4 regions of the Rhizobium sophoriradicis genome follow, and region 4 is predicted to be linked to each of the others. Evidence: predicted binding sites of a transcription regulator. Region 4 holds the regulator's gene; each other region holds the start of a gene.

Region 1 (5,413 bases), 1.7 Mb from region 4:
TGGAGTTCGAAGGAGATGAAATGCAGATGCTGGCCGGCCGCGCGATGCTGCTTCCATTGCCGCCAGGTCTCGGCGAAGTTCAGGCCGGTGCCGAAGCCGAGTTCGCCGATCACGAATGTCTGCCGCCCGTTCCAGCGCTCCGGCAGGCCGTTGCCGGCGAGGAAGACATGGCCGCATTCCAGCCGGCCATCGGTCTGGCAATAAAAATGATCGCCAAAGGCGATGGAATAAGGCATATCGCCGTCGCGCCATTCGAGCGGCTGCGGCGCGCCCGCGCCAATCTGATCAGGGTTCACGTCTGTCATGGGAAAAGCCGATAGTCCTCAGCCGGTCTCAGGTCAATCATCCTGCGAATTGCTGATCGTCGGCGGCGGCATCATGGGCCTTTGGGCGGCCGTCCATGCCGAGCGTCGCGGCATCGGCACGGTCATTGCCGATGCCGGCAGATTGGGCGGAGGCGCGAGCGGCGGCCTGCTCGGCGCGCTGATGCCGCATATGCCGGACCGGTGGTCCGCGAAGAAGCAGTTCCAGTTCGATGCGCTGGTGTCGCTCGAAGCCGAGATCGCGGCGCTTGAAGCGGCAACCGGGCTCTCGGCCGGTTACATCAGGTCGGGACGGCTGATTCCGTTGCCGAAGCCGCATCTTAACAAGATAGCACAGGGCCATTGCGAGGACGCCGAGCGCCATTGGCAGGCCGGTGCACGCTGCTTTCATTGGCATGTGGTCGACAGTCCGCCGGTCAGCGGCTGGGTAGAGGACTCTGCGGGCGGCAGCGGCTTCGTGCACGATACGCTCGCCGGCCGCGTCGCACCCCGCTTGCTGATCGCGGCGCTCGCCGCTTTCCTGCGGCGGGCAAAACATGTGCGCATCGTCGAACATGGAACGGTTGCCGGCCTCGATCCCGATCGCGGCACGGCCGCGATCGGCGGCGAAAGCGTCGTTTTCGATCGCTGCATGCTGGCTGCCGGCCACCAGTCTTTCCCATTGCTCGATGCGCTGACGCCAGGGCTGAAACGGCCGCTCGGCCAGCCGGTCAAGGGGCAGGCGGCGCTGCTGAAAGCCGATATCGATCCGGCCTTGCCGACGATCTTCCTCGACGGGCTTTACATCGTCGCGCATGAGGGCGGATATGCGGCGATCGGCAGCACCAGCGAGAACCGTTTCGATGACCCCGCGTCGACCGACGCTCTGCTCGACGGGCTGATCGAGATGGCGCGCGGCATTGCGCCGGCGCTTCGCAACGCGCCGGTTGTCGAACGCTGGACCGGGCTTCGGCCCAAGGCCATCGATCGCGATCCGATGATCGGCCGCCATCCCGACCACCCGCGGCTCATTGCATTGACCGGTGGTTTCAAGGTCAGCTTCGGCCTTGCCCACCGGCTGGCGGAGGCGGCAGTTTGTATCGCAGACGATACAGATTGCGGTTTTTTGCTGCCGGAAAGCTTTGCGATTTCAAGTCATATCGCTGTGGCTTCACGTTAGACGCGAATTGGATACAGCTGCGTTTCGTTATTCTGTCATGCAAATCACCTATCTGCTTGCGCATCGGCAGCGCCCAATTTCATCGGCGCTCACTTCCTTGATGGAGGGAATTGCATGCGCTATGCCATTTGCTTCACGCCTCCGGCGAGCGACCCGCTGTCGCTCGTAGCCGCCAATTGGCTTGGTCGAAACGTATATTCGGGCGATATGCTGGAGCCTCCGGCCGTCCGCGGCCTCGGCATTCACGAGATCGCCTTTCATACCGCGGTGCCGCGGCGTTATGGTTTCCACGGCGTTCTGAAAGCGCCGTTCCATCTGTCCGCAGATATGTCCGAATCGCAACTCCTGCGCGATCTCATGCGTTTTGCCGGGACATTCGCTCCCTTCCAGATTTCACGTCTGGAAATTGCCCGGCTCGGCAGTTTCTATAGCCTGATGCCGAGCGCTCCTTGTGAGCAGATCCAGTATCTGGCTTCGGCAATCGTCCAGGAGTTCGATCGCTACCGCGCGCCGCTGAGCGAAGCCGACATCGAGCGCAGCGATCCGGATGGATTATCGGCGGCGCAGTTCGCCAATCTGCATCGTTGGGGCAATCCTTATGTCATGAACGAGTTCCGCTTCCATATGCCGGTGACAGGCTCGATCAACGCGATCGACATGCCCCGCATCGAAGCGGCGCTGCGAACCATCTTCGAGCCCGTCCTGAAGGTGCCGGTGATGGTTTCGAACGTGGCATTGATGATCGAAGAGGGCACTGGCGGTCCGTTCCGCGTCCACTCGCTGCACCCCATGGGCAAGGTCAGTGCGCGCAGGATCGCCTGACGATGCTTCGATCTAAGTGATTGTGGAGAAAAGATAAATTCTGCCGCGCAGTTTCCGTCTCGACATTCCGGCTGCGGATGATACCGTTCCCCGTCCTTTCAGAAGGTGATTTGATGGTATCCGAGACTTATCCGCGCAATCTCGTCGGTTATGGGCGCCAGACGCCCGACCCGAAGTGGCCCGAAGAGGCATGCGTCGCCGTACAGTTTGTCATCAATTACGAGGAGGGCGGCGAGAGCTCGATCCTCGACGGCGATCCCGCGTCCGAAAACCTGCTGTCGGAGATCGTCGGCGCGGCTGCCTGGCCGGGACAGCGTAATCTCAACATGGAATCGATCTACGAATATGGCTCGCGGGCCGGCTTCTGGCGGCTCTGGCGGATGTTTACCGATCTCAAGGTGCAGGCGACCGTCTACGGCGTGACGCTGGCGATGGCCCGCAACCCGGAAGCCGTCGCGGCGATGAAGGAGGCCGGCTGGGAGATCGCCAGCCATGGCTATCGCTGGCTGGAATACAAGGATTTCCCCGAGGATCTCGAGCGCAAGCATATTCTCGAAGCCGTGCGTCTGCACACCGAACTGACCGGCGAGCGGCCCTACGGCATGTATCAGGGCAAGCCCTCCGACAATACGCTTCGGCTGGTGCAGGAGGAGGGCGGTTTCCTCTATTCCTCTGATTCCTATGCCGACGACCTGCCGTACTGGGTTAAGGGCGTCGACGGCAAACCTTTCCTGATCGTTCCCTATACGCTCGAAACCAACGACATGCGTTTTGCCACGCCGCAGGGTTTCAACGCCGGCGATCAGTTCTTCACCTATCTGAAGGATGCCTTCGACACGCTTTACGAGGAAGGCAAGGCGGGCAGCCCGAAGATGATGTCGGTCGGCCTGCATTGCCGCCTCGTCGGACGACCCGGTCGGGCGGCGGCGCTGAAGCGCTTCATCGAATATGTGCTGAAGCACGACAAGGTCTGGATTCCGCGCCGCATCGAGATTGCCGAACATTGGCACAAGCACCATCAGCCGGACGCGCTCTGATGCTGTCGCGCGACGATTTCGTTTCCCGCTTCGGCGGCGTCTTCGAGCATTCGCCTTTCATCGCCGAGCGTGCTTATGACAACGGCAGCGTGGTAGAGCCGCTGACGGCATCAGGTGTGCATGCGGCGCTTGCCGCCGTCTTCCGCGCTGCAAGCAAGGAAGAGCGTCTCGGCGTGCTCCGAGCCCATCCGGATCTCGCCGGGCGCCTGGCGGTCGCAGGCGAACTCACCGAGGACAGCCGCAAGGAGCAGTCGGGAGCCGGTCTCGACCGGCTGAGCCCGGCCGAGCATGCCCGCTTCAGCGAACTCAATGCGGCCTATGTCGAAAAATTCGGTTTTCCCTTCATCATCGCCGTCAAAGGGCTCGGCAAGGACGACATCCTTTCGGCCTTCGAGACCCGGATCGGCAATGGCCCGGATGAAGAATTCGCGACCGCAACGGCGCAGGTCGAACGGATCGCACTGCTGCGCCTGACATCGATGTTGCCGGAGGGTGAATGAGCGAGCCGCGTGCTATCGACTATCTCAATGAAATGCAGAAGGCGGCCGCCGAAGCATTGTATTTTGTCGGCGGAATGGATGAGGCGGCCTTCGCCGAGGACAATCTCACTTTCAAGGCCGTTGCCTTCTGCCACTTCACCATCGGCGCGGCTGCATCCCGCCTGCTTGTAGCCCATCCGGAATTTGCCACCGAGCATCCCACTTTGCCGTGGACGAAAATCTGCGGCACCGGCAACCGTATCCTCGAAGACGTCTTCGCCCTCGATCCCTCCGACATCTGGGAGGCAACCTATCGCACGCTGCCGGAACTTCTTGTCGAGATCGATGCCATTCGTCACTGGCATGCCGAAGGCGAGTGAAGCCGTTGCCCGAATTTCTCGACATCCGTCCATTGACCAGATCGACCTTCGCCCCGTTCGGCGAGGTGATCGAAGCCGATCCAGCCTCGATGCGGCTCATCAATGGCGGCACGACCGAGCGTTTTCATGCGCTGGCCGCAGCCGAGGCGGCGGGCGAGGGCGCGCGCGTCATCATAAATCTGTTTCGCGGCCAGCCGCGCAGCTTTCCCTATGATGTCGATATGATGGAGCGTCATCCTTTCGGCAGCCAGAGCTTCTCGCCGCTTTCCGGCCGGCCCTTCCTCGTCGTCGTTTCAGAGGATGAAGGCGGGCGCCCCTGCCGGCCGCAGGTCTTTCGCGCGCGCGGGGACCAGGGGGTGAATTACCGCCGCAATGTCTGGCATCATCCGCTGATGGCGCTTGGCCAGCCCTCCGATTTCCTGGTCGTCGATCGCGACGGACCAGGCAACAATCTGGAAGAATTCTTCTTCGAAACCCCCTTTGTCATCAAAGAGCCAGCCCCATGACCGGACTGACCACGCATGTTCTCGACACCGCCCTCGGCAAGCCGGCAGCAGGCCTCAGGATCGACCTTTTCCAGCTCGAGGGCGAGATCCGCAGGCATCTGAAGACGGTCGCCACCAATGCCGACGGCCGGATCGATGGCGGCCCGATTCTATCAGGCGAAAATTTCCACGTGGGAACCTACGAACTGGTCTTTCACGCCGGCGATTATCTCAGAGCCTGCGGCACGCCCCTGCCGCATCCTGCCTTCCTCGATCTCGTGCCGATCCGTTTCGGCATTGCCGACGTCACGGCGCATTATCACGTGCCGCTGCTAATCTCACCCTATGGTTACTCCACCTATCGAGGTAGTTAGATGTGGAGCCTCAACAGGTTGTCCTGGGTAAGAGCGAGCCTAGTGATTGGTGGTTTTGAGTTTAGACTTCCGTGAGGCCTGTGCCAATTGTAGCGATGAAGCCATCGTGGCAGTTCGGCGGCGCGCATGTCCGAGTTGGGATAGGCGACGGCGTAGGCCCACTCTCTGAGGGCGGTCTGGATGAAGCGTTCGGCCTTTCCGTTGGTTTTAGGCGTATATGGTCTGGTGCGAACGTGCTTGAGGCCGTTGTCGCGACAAGCTTGGCCGAATGGCTTTGATGTGTAGCAGGGACCATTGTCGGTCATGACGCGCTCGACCGCGATCCCGAGGCTGGCATAATAGGCCAATGCCGCC
Region 2 (5,413 bases), 120 kb from region 4:
CGGGACTTTCCTCGCCGAAGGGCTGAAGCTCGTCATCGATGCGATCGAACTCGGCTGGACGATCCGCACGCTGGTCTACGCCAAGGCCGCCAAGGGCAAGCCGCTGGTCGAGCAGATGGCGGCCAAGACCGTCGCCTCGGGCGGGCTGGTGCTCGAAGTCAGCGAAAAGGTGATCGGCTCGATCACCCGCCGCGACAATCCGCAGATGGTCGTCGGCATCTTCGACCAGCGCTGGAAGCCGCTCAAAGACATCCGACCCAGGGAGGGCGAAACCTGGGTGGCGCTCGACCGCGTGCGCGATCCCGGCAATCTCGGCACCATCATCCGCACAGCGGATGCGGCCGGGGCTTCCGGGGTCATTCTGGTCGGAGAGGCAACCGATCCCTTCTCCCTCGAGACCGTGCGCGCCACCATGGGCTCGGTCTTCGCCGTGCCTGTCGCACGTGCAACGCCGGAGGAATTCCTCGCCTGGCGGAAATCGGCCGGCGTTTCCGTCGTCGCGACCCATCTTGCCGGCTCGGTCGATTACCGCACGATCGACTACCGGAAAAAGCCCATCGTGCTCCTGATGGGCAATGAGCAATCCGGCCTGCCCGAGCAGCTCGCCAAAGAGGCCGACGCGCTTGCCCGCATTCCGCAGCAGGGCCGCGCCGATTCCCTGAACCTCGCCGTTGCCACCGCCGTCATGCTTTTCGAGGCGCGCCGCCATCTCCTCTCACTTGCCGAGGGCAAATGACTGAACAGACCTATGTGCGCCCCGCGCTGTTTTCGCGTCCGGCGCCGATCTTCTTCTTCATCGTCGCCGCCGTTCTGATCGACCAGATCGTCAAGATCGCCGTTGACCACTACCTGCCGCTGCAGGAGGTAGTGCCCGTCATCCCGATGCTGGCGCTCTACCGCACCTATAATCTCGGCGTCGCCTTTTCGATGTTGTCGGGCATGGACGGCTGGTTCATCGTCGGCATGCGGCTCATCATCGTCGCCTTCGTCATCTGGCTGTGGTATCGCACCGCCAAGGACCGCTGGCTCGCCCATCTCGGTTACGCGCTGATCATCGCCGGCGCGATCGGCAATCTGATCGACCGCTTCGCCTACGGGCATGTGATCGACTACATCCTCTTTTACACCGAAAGCTGGTCCTTCGCGGTCTTCAATCTCGCCGACAGTTTCATCACCATCGGTGCGGCCTGCGTCATTCTCGACGAGCTGCTGCTGCCGAAAAAGGTCGGCCGCTAAAATCTTATCGAATTCCTGAAGGCATTCGGAACGGGCCTCATGTTAGCCATATAGCATGCAGAACCTGGGACAGTTGCAGGAAAGATTGTCCGCCGCCTTCGGCGGACCCGCCGCCAAGCCGCATCAGGAGCGGATGGGGCAGTCCTCCCCGCGACCACGTACAGCGGCACCTCAGGAAGCCAATCAGGCCCGAGCGCCAGCGCCGACACGGCGCCTGCTGTTCTACTGGCTGAGCGGCGCCGGCCTGCTTGCCGCAACGATCCTCATGCTGCTTGCCCATGCCGGCGATCCGCTGCTGCTTCCAGGCGGGCTTGTCGTTCTCGGTCTTGCGGTGATTGCCGGATACCTCCTCCTGACGATCCGCCGGCACGGGGCAAACAAGCCCGGCCGCCAATCCCTGCCGGAGCGCAACGACGGCGCAAAGCTCTTCGCCGACGTGCACGACGTGCTCGGCGACATCACCCTCGGCCGTACAATGGACCGGCGCATCATCTCCGCCAACGATACGTTTCGCCGTCTGACCGGTCGACTGCATCCGGAGGGACGCAGCTGCGAGGAGATCGGCCTCGCCTTCCGCCCCGGTCCGATCCCGCATTGCTACGATGTCGAAATCTCGACACCGGAAGGCCAGCGGATTTTCGTCTGGCGCGACGTCGTCACCCGCGATCCTGCGAGCGGCCGCCTGCTGCTGCAGAGCGTTGCCCGCGACGTCACCGAAGAGAGGCTGATCGCGCAGGGCCGCGAGGAAGCCCGCCAGAAGGCCGAGTATAACAGCGCCGCCAAGTCCAGGCTGCTTGCCACCGTCAGTCACGAGGTGCGCACGCCGCTTTCCGGCATCCTCGGCATGACGCATCTGCTCGCCGAGACGCGGCTGACACAGGAGCAGCAGAATTATCTGGCGAATATCCGCCAATCCGGCCACGCGCTGACACAACTCGTCGAAGACCTGCTGGATTTCTCCACCATCGAGGTCGGCCGTTTCGAACTGCACCCGCGCTCCGAATCGCTGCGCAAGCTTCTCGAGAGCGTCGTCGAGATGCTTGCCCACCGGGCGCATGAAAAGGGTATCGAGATCGGCGCCACCGTGTCATCGGACGTGCCGGAGCAGATGAGCTTCGATCCGGCCCGGCTGCGCCAGGTTCTGTTCAACGTCATTGGCAACGCCGTAAAGTTCACCCAGGTTGGCGGCGTCTTCATCCGTGTCTCGCTTGACGCCGGCAACCTGTTGATCACCGTCGCCGATAGCGGTCCCGGCATGACGGCGGAGGAGCAGGCGCGCGTCTTCGGCGAGTTCGAGCAGGGCGGCACCGTCGCCGACAAGAGCGGCGGCACCGGGCTCGGCCTGGCGATCTCGGCCCGCATCATGCGCGAATTCGGCGGCGCATTGACGGTTGCCAGCGAAAAGGGCCTGGGCAGCGAATTCACCATCCGCTTTCCCGTCGATGTCGGCGGCGAAAGGTCCGAGCGGCGAAACACGCTGCTTGCCGGCAACAGCGTCGTGCTTTTGGCGCCGGCAGGTGCGGCGCGCACCGCCATTGCCGAGACCATCACCACGCTCGGCGGCATCTGCCATCTCGTCGGTGACGGCGAGACGGCGCGGGAAAAGCTGCTCGGAATGGCCAATGGCGGCCGCGGCCCGACCGATATTATCGTCGATCATCGCATGTCGGCGGAATTTTCCGCTCATCTTGCCGATCGCGCCGAAATCGCCGCCCTCGGCCTGCGCAAGGTTCTGCTGGTCAACCCGGAAGAGCGCAGCGCCCATCCGCTCGACCTGTTCGACGCCTGGCTCATCCGGCCGCTGCGCGAGCAGTCGCTGATCGATGTGTTGCGCGGGCGCATGCGGGGCATGGAAAAGCGCGACGCGCTGAACGACAATCAGCCGGGCTTCGGGCTTTCGGTGGCGGAGACGAGGGTGGCTGCGAGCGGGCTCAGCATCCTGCTCGGCGAGGACGATCCGATCAACGCCATGCTAGTGCGCGTCGTCCTGGAAAAAGGTGGGCACAAGGTGCGCCATGTCGAAGATTTCGAGACGCTGCTCGATTGCGCCCTCGGTGAGGCGGACGCCCGCCCCGACATCATCATCAGCGATCTGTCGATGCCGGGCGGCAACGGCATCGACATGCTGGGACGGCTGCGCGGCCACGAACGGCGGCTCGATCTTGCGCCCGTGCCGGTGATCGTGCTGACCGCCGACAAGAGCGACGAATCCCGCCGCCAGGTCTTGCTCAACGGCGCCAACCGCGTCATGGTGAAGCCGGTCGACCCGCTGCGGCTGCTGACCGAAGTACAGGCCGTCGCCGCACTTTCGGCCCGTCGGGCAGAGGCGCGATAGAGCCTGTGCGGCCACCACGCGCCTTGCCTCGGGAAATGCAATATGTCACTTTCCTGTCGTACAGAAGTGTTTTATGGCGTCGATAAGCCGGCAACCGGAGAATCGCCATGTCCTCCATCGACATCCTCAATCGTGACGTCACCGCGGAGGCTGCACGGCCGTCGACGGCTGCTGCCCAGAAGGACGGCGATATCCTTGGCCGCATAGGCAATCTGGAAACGCGCCTTGCCCGCACGACACGCGAGATCGACGCCGCCCAGGCGGTGCGCTACCGTGTCTTCGTCGACGAAATGAAAGCGCAGCTGCCGCTGGACGCCATGCGCCGCCAGCGTGATGTCGACGCCTATGATGCTGTCTGTGATCATCTTCTTGTTCTCGACCGTGCGATAGAGGGCGACTCTGAAGACCAGATCGTCGGTACCTATCGGCTGCTGCGCCAGGATGTCGCCATGGCCAATGGCGGTTTTTACTCGGCTTCCGAATTTGAGATCGAGGGGCTTCTCGCCAAGCATCCGGACAAGCGCTTCATGGAGCTCGGCCGTTCCTGCGTGCTGCCGGAATACCGCACCAAGCGCACCGTCGAGCTACTGTGGCAGGGCAACTGGGCCTATGCGCTGAAGCATGGCATGAGCGCCATGTTCGGCTGCGCCTCATTCCCCGGCGTCTATCTCGAAAGCCACGCGCTGGCGCTGTCCTTCCTCTATCACACTGTGCTGGCGAAGGACGAATGGGCCGTCGGCGCATTGCCGCATCTCGCCCGCAACATGGACCTGATGCCGGTCGAGGCGGTCAATCCGAAACGGGCGCTGATGGCCCTGCCGCCGCTCATCAAGGGGTATCTGCGCCTCGGCGCGATGGTCGGCTCCAGCGCCGTCGTCGATCATGCCTTCAACACGACAGACGTGCTGATCGTGCTGCCGATCTCCAGCATTTCCGACCGCTACCTGAACTATTACGGCGCCGACGCCGGCCGCTTCGCAAGCTAAATATTTCCTGATCGGCTTGCAGCATGCTGCCCTGGCGCAAACCCGCCAGGCTCTCCGATCGGCGCCCTCATAGATCGGATCGCCTTCTCGTATCCGACGGGTTCTCTCCATAGGCCGCCCGATAGATCGCCGCAAAACGGCCAAAGTGGAAGAATCCCCACTTCAAACAGATGTCCCGCAATGGCTGCCGGTTTGAAGGATCGCGCAGATCCTCCCGGACCGCCTGCAAACGGATCGTCCGGAGGTATGCGGACGGTGTGGTTGCCTTGAAAGCCCGAAAACCGACTTCGAGAGCGCGAGTGGAAATGCCCGCCGCCTCCGCAACATTCTGCATCGTCAACGGCTGCGCGATGTTCGCATGCATGAATTCCATTGCGCGGCGGACATGCCGCGGTGCGATCAGATGGATTTTCTTGTCCAGAAGATGCGAGAGCCGATGAGGAACCAAGCGCACGACCAGATCGGCAAATGCCTGGGTCAGGTTCGACATGGCAATTGGCGAGTGAAGGAGCGGGCCGTCGTTGCGCATGCCGATGATCATCGTCTGGGCGAGACTGCCGATCAACTGCCCCGCCGCGGTGGAGCGATCAACGACCGGCGACAAATCCAATGACCCGATCAGCGGGGTCTCCAATACGGCGGCGACGGTCTGAGCTAAGATCGGCCAACTCAGACTGAGTGTGTCTGACCGGTGAGGCGCTGCCCTCACGGAAACCCGTTCCGGCTCAAGATTGTTCATCAACAACACCCGCTCGGGTGTCGCTTCGGCCACAGTCCGACCAAAGGCTACGTCGAGACCACCCGTTCGCGGAACGACGATTGCCAGCGTTTCCGGCGTTCCATCTGCCGTTCTTGC
Region 3 (5,413 bases), 660 kb from region 4:
ATCCCCAATCCGAATGCGCCGACTGGCATCGGCCTGCCGCTTGCCGATATAGAGGCGCTTGTCGCCGCCCATCCGGATGCGGTCGTGGCGATCGACGAGGCCTATGTCGATTTCGGCGGAGAGAGCGCCGTCCCGCTCATTTCCAAATACCCCAATCTGCTGGTCATTCAGACTCTGTCGAAATCCCGCTCGCTTGCGGGTCTGCGCGTCGGTTTTGCGTTGGGGCAGCGGGAGCTGATCGAGGCGCTGGTGCGCGTCAAGGACAGCTTCAACTCCTACCCGCTCGATCGCCTGGCACAGGTCGCCGCGACGGCGGCGATCAAGGACGAGGCGTGGTTCGAGACGTGCCGGAAGAAGCTCATCGCCAGCCGGGACGCTCTCGTCCGGGAACTCGAAGCGCTGGATTTCGAGGTGTTGCCGTCTCAGGCGAATTTCGTTTTCGCAAGGCACGAAAGCCGATCGGGCGCCGCGCTTCAAGCCGCGCTGCGGGAGCGCGGTGTGCTCGTCCGGCATTTCGCCAAGCCGCGTATTTCGGAATTCCTGCGCATCAGCATCGGCACAGACGAGGAATGCGCCCGTCTGGTGTCCGCTCTCGAGGAAATATTGGCAGCCTGATCGGTCAGTTAGTTCTTCCGGTCGGCGATGAAATGCGCCGCGGCGATGAGGGTCGATGCGCGGGCGCCGTAGGGAGCCAGCAGCGCCTCGGCGTCGGCGACATGCCGGCGAAGCTCGGTCTCGGCCCATTCCATGCCGTGCAGCGCCACGAGCGTTCCCTTGCCTCGGGCCGCATCCTTGCCGGTCGCCTTGCCCATGGTAGCGGCATCCGAGGTCAGGTCGAGAATGTCGTCGGCGAGCTGGAAGGCAAGGCCGATCTTTTCGCCGAAGGCGCGCAGGCGGCGGCGATCGTCCTGCGGGCTTCCCGCGATGATGGCGCCGGCCTCGCAGGCAAAGCGGATCAGCGCACCCGTTTTCATCGCCTGCAGGCGGATAATGCCGGCTTCGTCTTGAGCCTGTTTTTCCGCCGCCAGATCGAGCGCCTGGCCGCCGGCCATGCCGCCGAGACCGGCGGCGCGCGCAAGTGCCAGCACCAGCGATGCCTTGCTGGCATCGGGAAGCGCCGTTTCCGGTGCTGCGACAATGTCGAAGGCGTAGGTCAGCAGGCTATCGCCGGCGAGGATCGCGGTGGCTTCATCGAACTTGATGTGCACCGTCGGTTTGCCGCGGCGCATGTCGTCGTCGTCCATGGCCGGCAGATCGTCATGCACGAGGGAATAACAGTGCACGCATTCGAGCGCGGCGCCGATACGAAGGGCGGCCTGCGCATCACCGCCGAGAAGAGCGGCACTTTCGACGACCAGGAATGGACGCAGCCGCTTGCCGCCGTTCAGCACCGCATAGTGCATGGCGCTGCGCAGGGTCTCGGGCCTGGCGATTTCATCGGAAAGGGCGTTCGGCAACAGCAATGCGTCGAGCAGCGCCTCGATCTCGCGGGCGTTGTTCTTCAGCCTCGTCTCGAAAGTGTCCCGGTTCGCGTCCATCGGCGCTGTTTGGCATGGGGCAAGGGGGCTTGCAACGGAATTGTCGATGGCTACTGCAAGATTTCCCATGTGCTCTGGCATAAGCGCCTCACAGGCGTTATGAGAACGACAGGGAGCGAAGTGGACTGGGGACATTTTGGATATAGCGCCGGAGACAGAGGATATCGCCGACATGCCGGCCCGTCGGCGATGGTTCGAAAATCGGCCTGTGCTGAAGCGTATCGTTCTTGCCGTGCTGGCTCTGATCGTCCTTCCCTACGTCCTGATCTTTTTCTATCTGCTGCCCTTCATCCATCCGGTCTCGACCCTGATGCTGCGCGATCTCGTGCTGTTGCGCGGTTATGACCGCAGATGGGTGTCGCTGGACGAGATCTCTCCGGCCCTGGTGCAGTCGGTGATGATGTCCGAGGACGGGCAATATTGTTTTCACGGCGGCGTCGACTGGGCCGAGATGCGCATGCTGGTCGAGGATACGCTGAAAGGTCAGGCAACCCGCGGCGGCAGCACCATCCCGATGCAGACGGCCAAGAACCTCTTTCTCTGGAACAGCCGCTCCTTCGTGCGCAAAGCGATGGAGCTTCCGCTGGCCGTCTCCACGGATTTCGTTCTGTCGAAACGGCGGCTGATGGAAATCTATCTCAACATTGCAGAATGGGGTCCCGGTATCTACGGCGCCGAGGCGGCAGCCCAACATCATTTCAAGGTGCCGGCCTCGAAGCTGACGCGGCGGCAGGCATCGCTGCTTGCCGTCTCGCTCCCGAACCCGATCGACCGCAATGCCGGCAAGCCCGGACGAGGCCTTCGTCGGCTGGCCGGCGTGATCGAGAGGCGTGCGCAGGGTTCCGGCGATTACGTCAAATGCCTCTATGATTGAGATCATTGCGCTTAAGCCGGGAAAACCAAATCACATTTTTGCTGGAATGGCGGTAGAAGCCGCAAGCGTCATCTGACATTCTTGGTTCTGCCATATGGGCGGTGCAGTCCAATCGGAGTCCCTCAGTCGACCATGACGGCCACGACCTTTTCTCCCGAACTGCTCCTCTATTCGAAGACGCACAATCCGAGCCCGCCCGCTCACCTCGGCAGCCGTTATCGCAGGGTCGGCGGCTTTCTGCCCGAGGCCGGCAGTACCATCGTCTGTCATGTCGAGAAGGCGTCGCGGACGCAGACGGTGCTGATCGAAGCGCGCGAGAAATATCTGGCGATGCCCGAGGCCGAACAGTTCCTCTTCACGCCGATCTCCAGCCTTCACATGACGCTTTTCGAAGGTATCATCGAGACCAGACGCCGGCAGGATTACTGGCCGCGTGATCTCTCTCTCGATACGCCGATCGACGACATGACCGAGCTCCTGGCGGCACGGCTCGAAGGTTTTTCGATGGCCGAGCCCTTCAAGATCGCCGTCGTCGACGCTCAGCCGTCGGGACTGCTCGTCGATGGGGCAACCGAGCAGGACCGCAAGATCATGCGCGCCTGGCGCGACGCACTTGCCGATCTTCTCGGTTATCGCCAACCGAACCACATGGACTACAAGTTCCATATTACCTTCGCCTATCCAATCGAACGGCTGGAGGACGAAGCCCTGCCGCGCTGGCAGGCAATGCTTGACGGCGTGGCAGAGGATATCCGCCGCGAGGCTGCTGTTTTCGAGATGACGCCGCCGGCATTCTGCGTGTTCGAGGACATGAACCATTTCCACGAACTGCTGATCTTCGAATTCGACACCTGAACAGGACAAACCCATGGACAGACCGACGCTCTACATCGCCAACAAGAATTATTCCTCCTGGTCGTTCCGGGCCTGGATAGCGCTGACCGGCACCGGTGTCGGTTTCGAGGAAGTCCTGATCCCCTTCGACTATCCCGGCGGCAATCCCGACATCAAGGCCATCTCGCCGAGCGGCAATGTGCCGGTGCTGCAGCACGGCGCATTGAAGATCTGGGAATCGCTGGCGATCATCGAATATGCCGCCGAGCTTTATCCCGAAGCCGGTCTTCTGCCGAGGGATCGCGCTGCGCGGGCGCTCGCCCGTTCGGTTTCGATGGAGATGCTGTCGGGCTTCCGGGCCCTGCGTGGCGCCTGCCCGATGAATATCCGCCGGCCGAGGGCCAGGATCGTCTTGCCGGATGGCGTCGACGCCGATATCCGCCGCATCGAGACGATCTGGCGCGACCTTCTGCAGAAATCCGGCGGACCCTTTCTCTTCGGTGCCTTCAGCGGAGCGGATGCGATGTTTGCGCCTGTCGTCAACCGGTTCGACATCTATGATCTCGTCGATCGGGACGAGACGCTTGCCTATATGACGACGATGAAGGCGCATCCGGCGTGGCGGAAATGGGAAGAGGCGGCCCGCGCCGAGCGTTGGATCGTGGCGGAAGACGAAGTCTGAGCGAGGAATCAACGGCTCGCAAAAAATATTCATGGGGACTGGTCAAGGCCGCCCCTTGCATGTATAAGCGCGCAAAATTTCCGAAATCGCGACATGTCCGTTTCGGCCGCCAGTCTGGCCGTGGGAATGTTTTGCCCGCAAGTGGAGTAAGAGAAATGGCTGTACCGAAGAGAAAAACGAGCCCGTCCAAGCGCGGCATGCGCCGTTCGGCTGATGCGCTGAAGGCTCCGACCTATGTCGAAGACAAGAATTCCGGCGAACTGCGCCGCCCGCATCACATCGACCTGAAGACCGGCATGTATCGCGGCCGCCAGGTTCTGACGCCGAAGGAAAGCGCATAATTTCTCGATCCGGCTTGTCCGATCGAAGATTTTCAAGGCCGGCGTCATGCCGGCCTTTTGTATTTCTCCGCAGCGGGGTTATCGGCAAATATAATAGTTGCAGCGGCTTGAAGTGGGACGGCGGTTTAGCGCAGTATTCTCCTGGCGCCAGGAGATTTGCCGATGATAGCCGCAATGCCGCTGATGATTATCCCGTTTATTCTTTACAATTTGGCGATGCTCGGCCTGATGGGCGATGGCGGCATTGCAGTGCTGAAGCACGATATCATTGTGCTGTCGATGCTCTCGGGCGCGATCTGGAGCATGGCGCTAGGCGATCTCTTCATCGTCATAGCGCTCGTCGTGCTCTTCTTCGAAATCCTGAAGGCAACCAGAACCGGCCCCGGCAACCTCATCAACCACATATTGTCGATGCTGGTGTTCATCGCCTTCCTGGTCGAGTTTCTGCTCGTCCAGGACGCTGCGACACAGGTATTCTTCATTCTGATGACGATCGCTCTGATCGATGTGATCGGCGGGTTTGCCGTTTCGATCCGAAGCGCCGGGCGGGATGTCTCGATCGGCCTATAGGTTATCGAGCTTGTTCTGAAGGGCGCGGAGCTGTTCCTTCAGCTCGTCGATATCCTTGGCCTCGGCCTTGCGACTTTCCTTGGCCGCCGGCGGCGTCATGAAGGGCGAGAACATCTGCATGGCCTGCTGAAACAGTTCGGTATTGCGGCGAACCTGGTCCTCGACCATCTGCATTGGCAATTGCAGGTTCTTGCCGAGCGGCGTTTCGCCGAAGGCGCGGTTCACCTGCTCGCGCATCTGCGCCTGCTGTTCGGCAAAGGCGCGCATCGAATGTTCGAGAAAGCTCGGCACGACCATCTGCATCTGGTCGCCGTAATAGGTGATGAGCTGACGCAGGAAGGAGATCGGGAGCAGTGTGTTGCCGGTCTTCGATTCCTGTTCGAAGATGATCTGGGTCAGCACCGAATGGGTGATATCATCCCCGCTTTTTGCATCCTGGACGATAAAATCATCGCCCTTCTTCACCATCTCCGCCAAATCTTCCAGCGTCACATAGGTGCTGGTGCCTGTATTGTACAGGCGGCGATTGGCGTATTTCTTGATGACTATCTGACCCTCATTCTTCGCCATATCA
Region 4 (5,413 bases):
CAAGCCGCTTCTCGAAGTGCTGGCCGGCATTCCGACGATCGTCTACGGCTTCTTCGCGCTCGTCACCGTCGGTCCGTTCCTGCGCGATTTCTCCGCGCAGATCAGCGGCCTGCTCTCCGGCAACTATGCGAGCTTTATCCAGGCGCAGAGCGTTCTGACGGCCGGCATCGTCATGGGCATCATGCTGATCCCCTACGTGTCCTCGCTGTCGGACGACATCATCACCGCTGTGCCGCGGGCGCTGCGTGACGGTTCGCTCGGTCTCGGCGCCACGCGCTCCGAAACCATCAAGAAGGTGGTCTTGCCGGCGGCCCTTCCCGGCATCGTCGGCGCATTGCTGATGACCGCCTCGCGCGCCATCGGCGAAACCATGATCGTCGTCCTGGCCGCCGGTGTCGCCGCCCGCATCCAGATCAATCCTTTCGAGCCGATGACGACGGTGACGGTCAAGATCGTCAACCAGCTGACCGGTGACCTCGAGTTCACCTCGCCGCAGACGCTGGTTGCCTTTGCCCTTGGCATCACGCTGTTCTGCATCACGCTTTGCCTCAACATCTACGCGCTCTACATCGTGCGCAAATACCGGGAGCAGTACGAATGACGGATATTGTTTCTCCCACATCAGGCGTCACGGTATCCAAGGCGCCAGCCCGCCGCGATATCGGCATCAAACGCCGCTACGCCGCCGAGCGCCGGTTCCAGGCCTATGGCATCGCCGCCATCACCTTCGGTCTCGTCTTCCTGTTCATCCTGCTCTGGACGGTGATCGGCAAAGGCTACACTGCCTTCCAGCAGACAGCGATCACCCTGCCGATCGAATTCTCCGAGAAGACGATCGATCCTGATAACAAGCGTGCGAGCGATCCTTCGGTGCTGGTCGCCGCCAATTACCCGGTTCTGCTGCGCGACGCGATCGTCAAGCAGCTGAACATCAATGCGTCGAGCAAGCCTGACGTGCGCGAGGCGACCGCCATGCTCTCCAAGAGCGCGCCGATCCAGCTGCGCGATATGGTCGTCGCCGATCCCTCGCTCATCGGCAAGACGGTCAATGTCTCGCTGCTCGCCGACGCCAATATCGACAGCGCCAACAAGGGCCAGATCGATCTCTCCGTCGATGAGAAGAACCGCAAGGTCAACGACAAGCAGGTGACCTGGATGAACCAGCTGAAGGCGAGCGGCGCTCTCCACAAGCAGTTCAACACCGGCCTGTTCGTCAACGGCAATTCCAGCCGTCCGGAAGCTGCCGGCCTCGGCGTCGCCCTCATCGGCTCGCTCTACCTGATGCTGATCGTGCTGGTGCTCTCGCTGCCGATCGGCGTTGCCGCCTCGATCTATCTCGAGGAGTTCGCGCCGAAGAACAAGCTGACGGACCTGATCGAGGTCAACATAAACAACCTCGCCGCGGTTCCCTCGATCGTCTACGGTCTGCTCGGCCTTTCCGTCTTCATCAACTTCATCGGCCTGCCGCGCTCGGCCTCGCTGGTCGGCGGCCTGGTCCTGACGCTGATGACCTTGCCGACGATCATCATCGCCACCCGCGCGGCACTGCGCGCCGTGCCGCCGTCGATCCGCGCCGCAGCGCTCGGCCTCGGCGCCTCGAAGATGCAGATGGTGTTCCACCATGTCCTGCCGCTTGCCATGCCCGGCATCCTGACAGGCACGATCATCGGCCTGGCGCATGCGCTCGGCGAAACCGCGCCGCTGCTTTTGATCGGCATGGTCGCCTTCGTCGCCAACGCGCCGGCCACGCCGCTCGAGCCCTCGACGGCCCTGCCGGTGCAGGTCTATATGTGGGCGAACGAGGCCGAACGTGCCTTCGTTGAGCGTACTTCGGGTGCCATCATCGTCCTGCTCCTGTTCCTGATCGTCATGAACATGGGTGCCATCCTCTTGCGTCGTCGCTTCGAGCGCCGCTGGTAAACGGAGTTAAACATCATGAACATGTTGACGGAAGCTGCAGTTGAAAAGGCGCTGGATCAGAAGATGAGCAACGTCCCGTATAAAATGATCGGCCAGGATGTCTCGGTTTACTACGGCGAGAAGCGCGCGCTTTTCGATGTGAACCTCAACATCCGCGAAAACACCGTAACCGCGCTGATCGGCCCTTCGGGATGCGGCAAGTCGACCTTCCTGCGAAGCCTCAACCGCATGAACGACACGATCGAGGGCTGCCGCGTCGCCGGCAAGATCACCCTAGACGGCGAAGATATCTATGATCCCGACATCGACGTCGTCGAGCTGCGCGCCCGTGTCGGCATGGTCTTCCAGAAGCCGAACCCGTTCCCGAAGTCGATCTATGAAAACGTCTCCTACGGCCCGCGCATCCATGGGCTGGCCAAGTCGAAGGCCGATCTCGATCAGATCGTCGAGTCCAGCCTGCAGCGCGCCGGCCTCTGGAACGAGGTCAAGGACCGTGTGCACGAGTCCGGCACCGGCCTCTCCGGCGGTCAGCAGCAGCGCCTGTGCATCGCGCGTGCCGTCGCCGTCAGTCCTGAAGTCATCCTGATGGACGAGCCCTGCTCGGCGCTCGACCCGATCGCCACCGCCAAGGTCGAGGAATTGATCCACGAGCTGCGCGAGAACTATACGATCGTCATCGTCACCCACTCGATGCAGCAGGCGGCGCGCGTGTCGCAGCGCACCGCCATGTTCCACCTCGGCAACCTTGTCGAGGAGAACGACACCGACAAGATGTTCACCAACCCGGACGATCCACGCACCCAGGACTACATCATGGGTCGCTTCGGCTGATTGCGGCAATCCGAAGCCTTCCCGTTATTCGAGGACAAAGCCCCATGGCATCAACACATATTTATTCTGCCTATGATGATGATCTGAAGTTCCTGTCCAGGCGGATTTCCGAAATGGGCGGCCTGGCCGAGCAGATGGTCGCCGAATCCGTTCGCGCCCTGGTCAACGGCGACACCGCGCTGGCGCAGAAGGTCATTTCCGACGACGTGATCCTCGATCACACCGAACGCGAAATCGGCGACAAGGCGATCGTCACCATCGCCCGTCGTCAGCCGATGGCCTCGGACCTGCGCGAAATCATGGGTTCGATCCGCATCGCCGCCGATCTCGAACGTGTCGGCGACCTCGGCAAGAACACCGCCAAGCGCGTCATCGCCGTGCAGAGCACCGGCGTTCCGCGCAAGCTCGCCCGCGGTCTTGAGCACCTGTCCGAGCTGGCCCTTGTCCAGCTCAAGGAAGTGCTCGACGTCTATACGACGCGCGCCGCCGACAAGGCGACCGCCATTCGCGAGCGCGACAACGAGATCGACGCGATGTACACCTCGCTGTTCCGCGAACTCCTGACCTATATGATGGAAGATCCGCGCAACATCACCAGCTGCACGCATCTTCTCTTCTGCGCCAAGAACATCGAGCGCATCGGCGATCACGCCACCAATATCGCTGAAACGATCTACTACATGGCGACCGGCGCTCAGCCGGAAGGCGACCGTCCGAAGGACGACAGCGCCAACACCGTCGGTGCCGCCACGGAATAACCGTGCCGGACCCAGCCTATTGCGTGCGCGCCCGTCCGGGCGCGCAAAGAGGTTGCAGCCAATTTTTGATTTTGCGCGGGATCCCTTGCTTAAATCACCCCCGGTTTAAGGATCGTGCGCGAGGAGACGGACACGCATGATCCCGAGAGTAGCAGTTGTTGAAGACGAAGAGGCCCTCAGCGTGCTTCTCCGCTATAATCTCGAAGCGGAAGGCTTCGAAGTCGATACCATCCTGCGCGGCGACGAGGCCGAAATCAGGCTTCAGGAGCGAACGCCCGATCTTCTCATCCTCGACTGGATGTTGCCCGGCGTCTCCGGTATCGAACTCTGCCGGCGCCTGCGCATGCGGCCGGAAACCGAACGGCTGCCGATCATCATGCTGACGGCGCGCGGCGAGGAGAGCGAGCGCGTCCGCGGGCTGTCCACCGGCGCCGACGATTATGTCGTCAAACCGTTCTCGACCCCCGAGCTCGTCGCCCGCGTCAAGGCGATGCTGCGCCGCGCCCGCCCGGAGGTGCTGTCCTCGGTGCTGAAATGCGGCGATATCGAGCTCGACCGCGAAACTCACCGCGTCCATCGCAAGAGCCGCGAAGTCCGCCTCGGCCCGACCGAATTCCGCCTCTTGGAATTCCTGATGTCGTCGCCGGGCCGCGTCTTCTCCCGCTCGCAACTGCTCGACGGCGTCTGGGGCCACGATATCTATGTCGACGAACGCACCGTCGACGTCCATGTCGGCCGCCTGCGCAAGGCGTTGAACTTCTCCAACATGCAGGACGTCATCCGCACCGTCCGCGGCGCCGGTTATTCGATGGAAGCCTGAGGGGTTTCTGACAAAGTCGAGCAAGCTCCGCCCCTCACCCTAGCCCTCTCCCCGTAAACGGGGCGAGGGGACGTGCCCCACGAGAGCTTGGTGAGAAACCGAGAGGGTGCGGCATATCCCTTCGCCCCGCAGGCGGGGAGAAGGTGCCGGCAGGCGGATGAGGGGCAGCCACACCCAACACACTCAAACAAAAAACGGGCCTTCCAGCCCGTTTTTGCATCTCAACAATGTCGCCCGCTCAGCTGACCCGCGCTGCCGCCCGGCGGCGTTCGTTGACCGGCTGATAGGCGAGCTTCTGGTGATAGCTGCAATAGGGTGAATTGTCCGGGGATTCGCAGCCGCAGAAGTGGAAGTCGTCCTTCAGAGGATCGCCGACCGGCCATTTGCAGGTGCGTTCGGTCAGCTCCGTCAGGCCGAGGCGGCGGGAAATCGGCACGACCACGTTGCCTTTCGGCACGTATTCCATTTCCTCGATCGTTTCGATCTCGATCTCTTCCTTCAGCATCGTTGCGCCCTGCTGCCGGGTCACGGTGCGGGTGGTGATCCGGGAGGCGTAGTTCGGCGCGCGCGGCGCAGATGTCTGGCGCTTCGGCGTGCGCGCCGCAGTGGCAGTGCCGCCCGCCTTGGCGCGGCCGGGAAGGCTCAGCCGGTGCACCTTGCCGATAACGGCGTTTCGGCTCACGCCGCCAAGTTGTGCCGCGATCTGGCTGGCGCTCAGCCCTTCGGACCACAGCTTCTTGAGTTTCTCGACCCGCTCGTCTGTCCAGTTCATGCCCTGTCTCCACCTTTTGCGTTGGTGATGGCAGAATCCCTCACCGTTGTCCCGGAAGCCTCCGAAACAAGAAACGCTTGATCAATTTTGGTGACTAGTTCCGCCGCATGCAGTCTAGTAATTGAACTTTAACCTAGTGTGAGGCTGACTCCGTGACAAGAGTCGCGGGAATCCGGATGAATCGAATTCGTAGTTTTCCCCAACTTGCTGCCCCTGCGTGTCATTTCTGCAATAATGCCTGTTGAAGGCTGAAAATGCCGCTGTACAAGCTTGCTGCATGCGCTAAGGGCGCAGTTTTGTTGACATTGCAGC

The links. The regulator PhoB, encoded in region 4, activates phosphate uptake and scavenging genes when phosphate is short. The targets are predictions, from matches to a motif close to TGTCATNNANCTGTCAT.
Region 1: N2597_RS14870 (DUF1045 domain-containing protein) is a predicted target of PhoB. The motif match lies at 1,505-1,521, and genes of this name have one in related genera.
Region 2: olsB (l-ornithine N(alpha)-acyltransferase) is a predicted target of PhoB. The motif match lies at 3,615-3,631, and genes of this name have one in related genera.
Region 3: N2597_RS19615 (DUF1868 domain-containing protein) is a predicted target of PhoB. The motif match lies at 2,479-2,495, and genes of this name have one in related genera.

Annotation. Positions count from the first base shown of each region.
Region 1 covers NZ_CP104152.1:2,984,024-2,989,436, reverse strand. The annotation lists gene mnmC2 (tRNA (5-methylaminomethyl-2-thiouridine)(34)-methyltransferase MnmC2) at 1-305, opposite strand, end outside; gene N2597_RS14875 (NAD(P)/FAD-dependent oxidoreductase) at 304-1,482, shown strand; gene N2597_RS14870 (DUF1045 domain-containing protein) at 1,597-2,304, shown strand; gene puuE (allantoinase PuuE) at 2,418-3,341, shown strand; gene uraD (2-oxo-4-hydroxy-4-carboxy-5-ureidoimidazoline decarboxylase) at 3,341-3,841, shown strand; gene N2597_RS14855 (HepT-like ribonuclease domain-containing protein) at 3,838-4,200, shown strand; gene N2597_RS14850 (ureidoglycolate lyase) at 4,206-4,706, shown strand; gene uraH (hydroxyisourate hydrolase) at 4,703-5,059, shown strand; gene N2597_RS14840 (IS481-like element ISRel2 family transposase) at 5,056-5,413, opposite strand, start outside.
Region 2 covers NZ_CP104152.1:36,900-42,312, reverse strand. The annotation lists gene N2597_RS00195 (TrmH family RNA methyltransferase) at 1-736, shown strand, start outside; gene lspA (signal peptidase II) at 733-1,236, shown strand; gene N2597_RS00185 (hybrid sensor histidine kinase/response regulator) at 1,292-3,571, shown strand; gene olsB (l-ornithine N(alpha)-acyltransferase) at 3,679-4,557, shown strand; gene N2597_RS00175 (helix-turn-helix transcriptional regulator) at 4,625-5,413, opposite strand, start outside.
Region 3 covers NZ_CP104152.1:4,001,812-4,007,224, forward strand. The annotation lists gene hisC (histidinol-phosphate transaminase) at 1-615, shown strand, start outside; gene N2597_RS19605 (polyprenyl synthetase family protein) at 624-1,538, opposite strand; gene mtgA (monofunctional biosynthetic peptidoglycan transglycosylase) at 1,675-2,412, shown strand; gene N2597_RS19615 (DUF1868 domain-containing protein) at 2,545-3,267, shown strand; gene N2597_RS19620 (glutathione S-transferase family protein) at 3,281-3,928, shown strand; gene rpmF (50S ribosomal protein L32) at 4,084-4,269, shown strand; gene N2597_RS19630 (hypothetical protein) at 4,432-4,839, shown strand; gene phaR (polyhydroxyalkanoate synthesis repressor PhaR) at 4,834-5,409, opposite strand.
Region 4 covers NZ_CP104152.1:158,583-163,995, forward strand. The annotation lists gene pstC (phosphate ABC transporter permease subunit PstC) at 1-601, shown strand, start outside; gene pstA (phosphate ABC transporter permease PstA) at 598-1,920, shown strand; gene pstB (phosphate ABC transporter ATP-binding protein PstB) at 1,936-2,751, shown strand; gene phoU (phosphate signaling complex protein PhoU) at 2,796-3,509, shown strand; gene phoB (phosphate regulon transcriptional regulator PhoB) at 3,646-4,329, shown strand; gene N2597_RS00805 (GcrA family cell cycle regulator) at 4,568-5,101, opposite strand.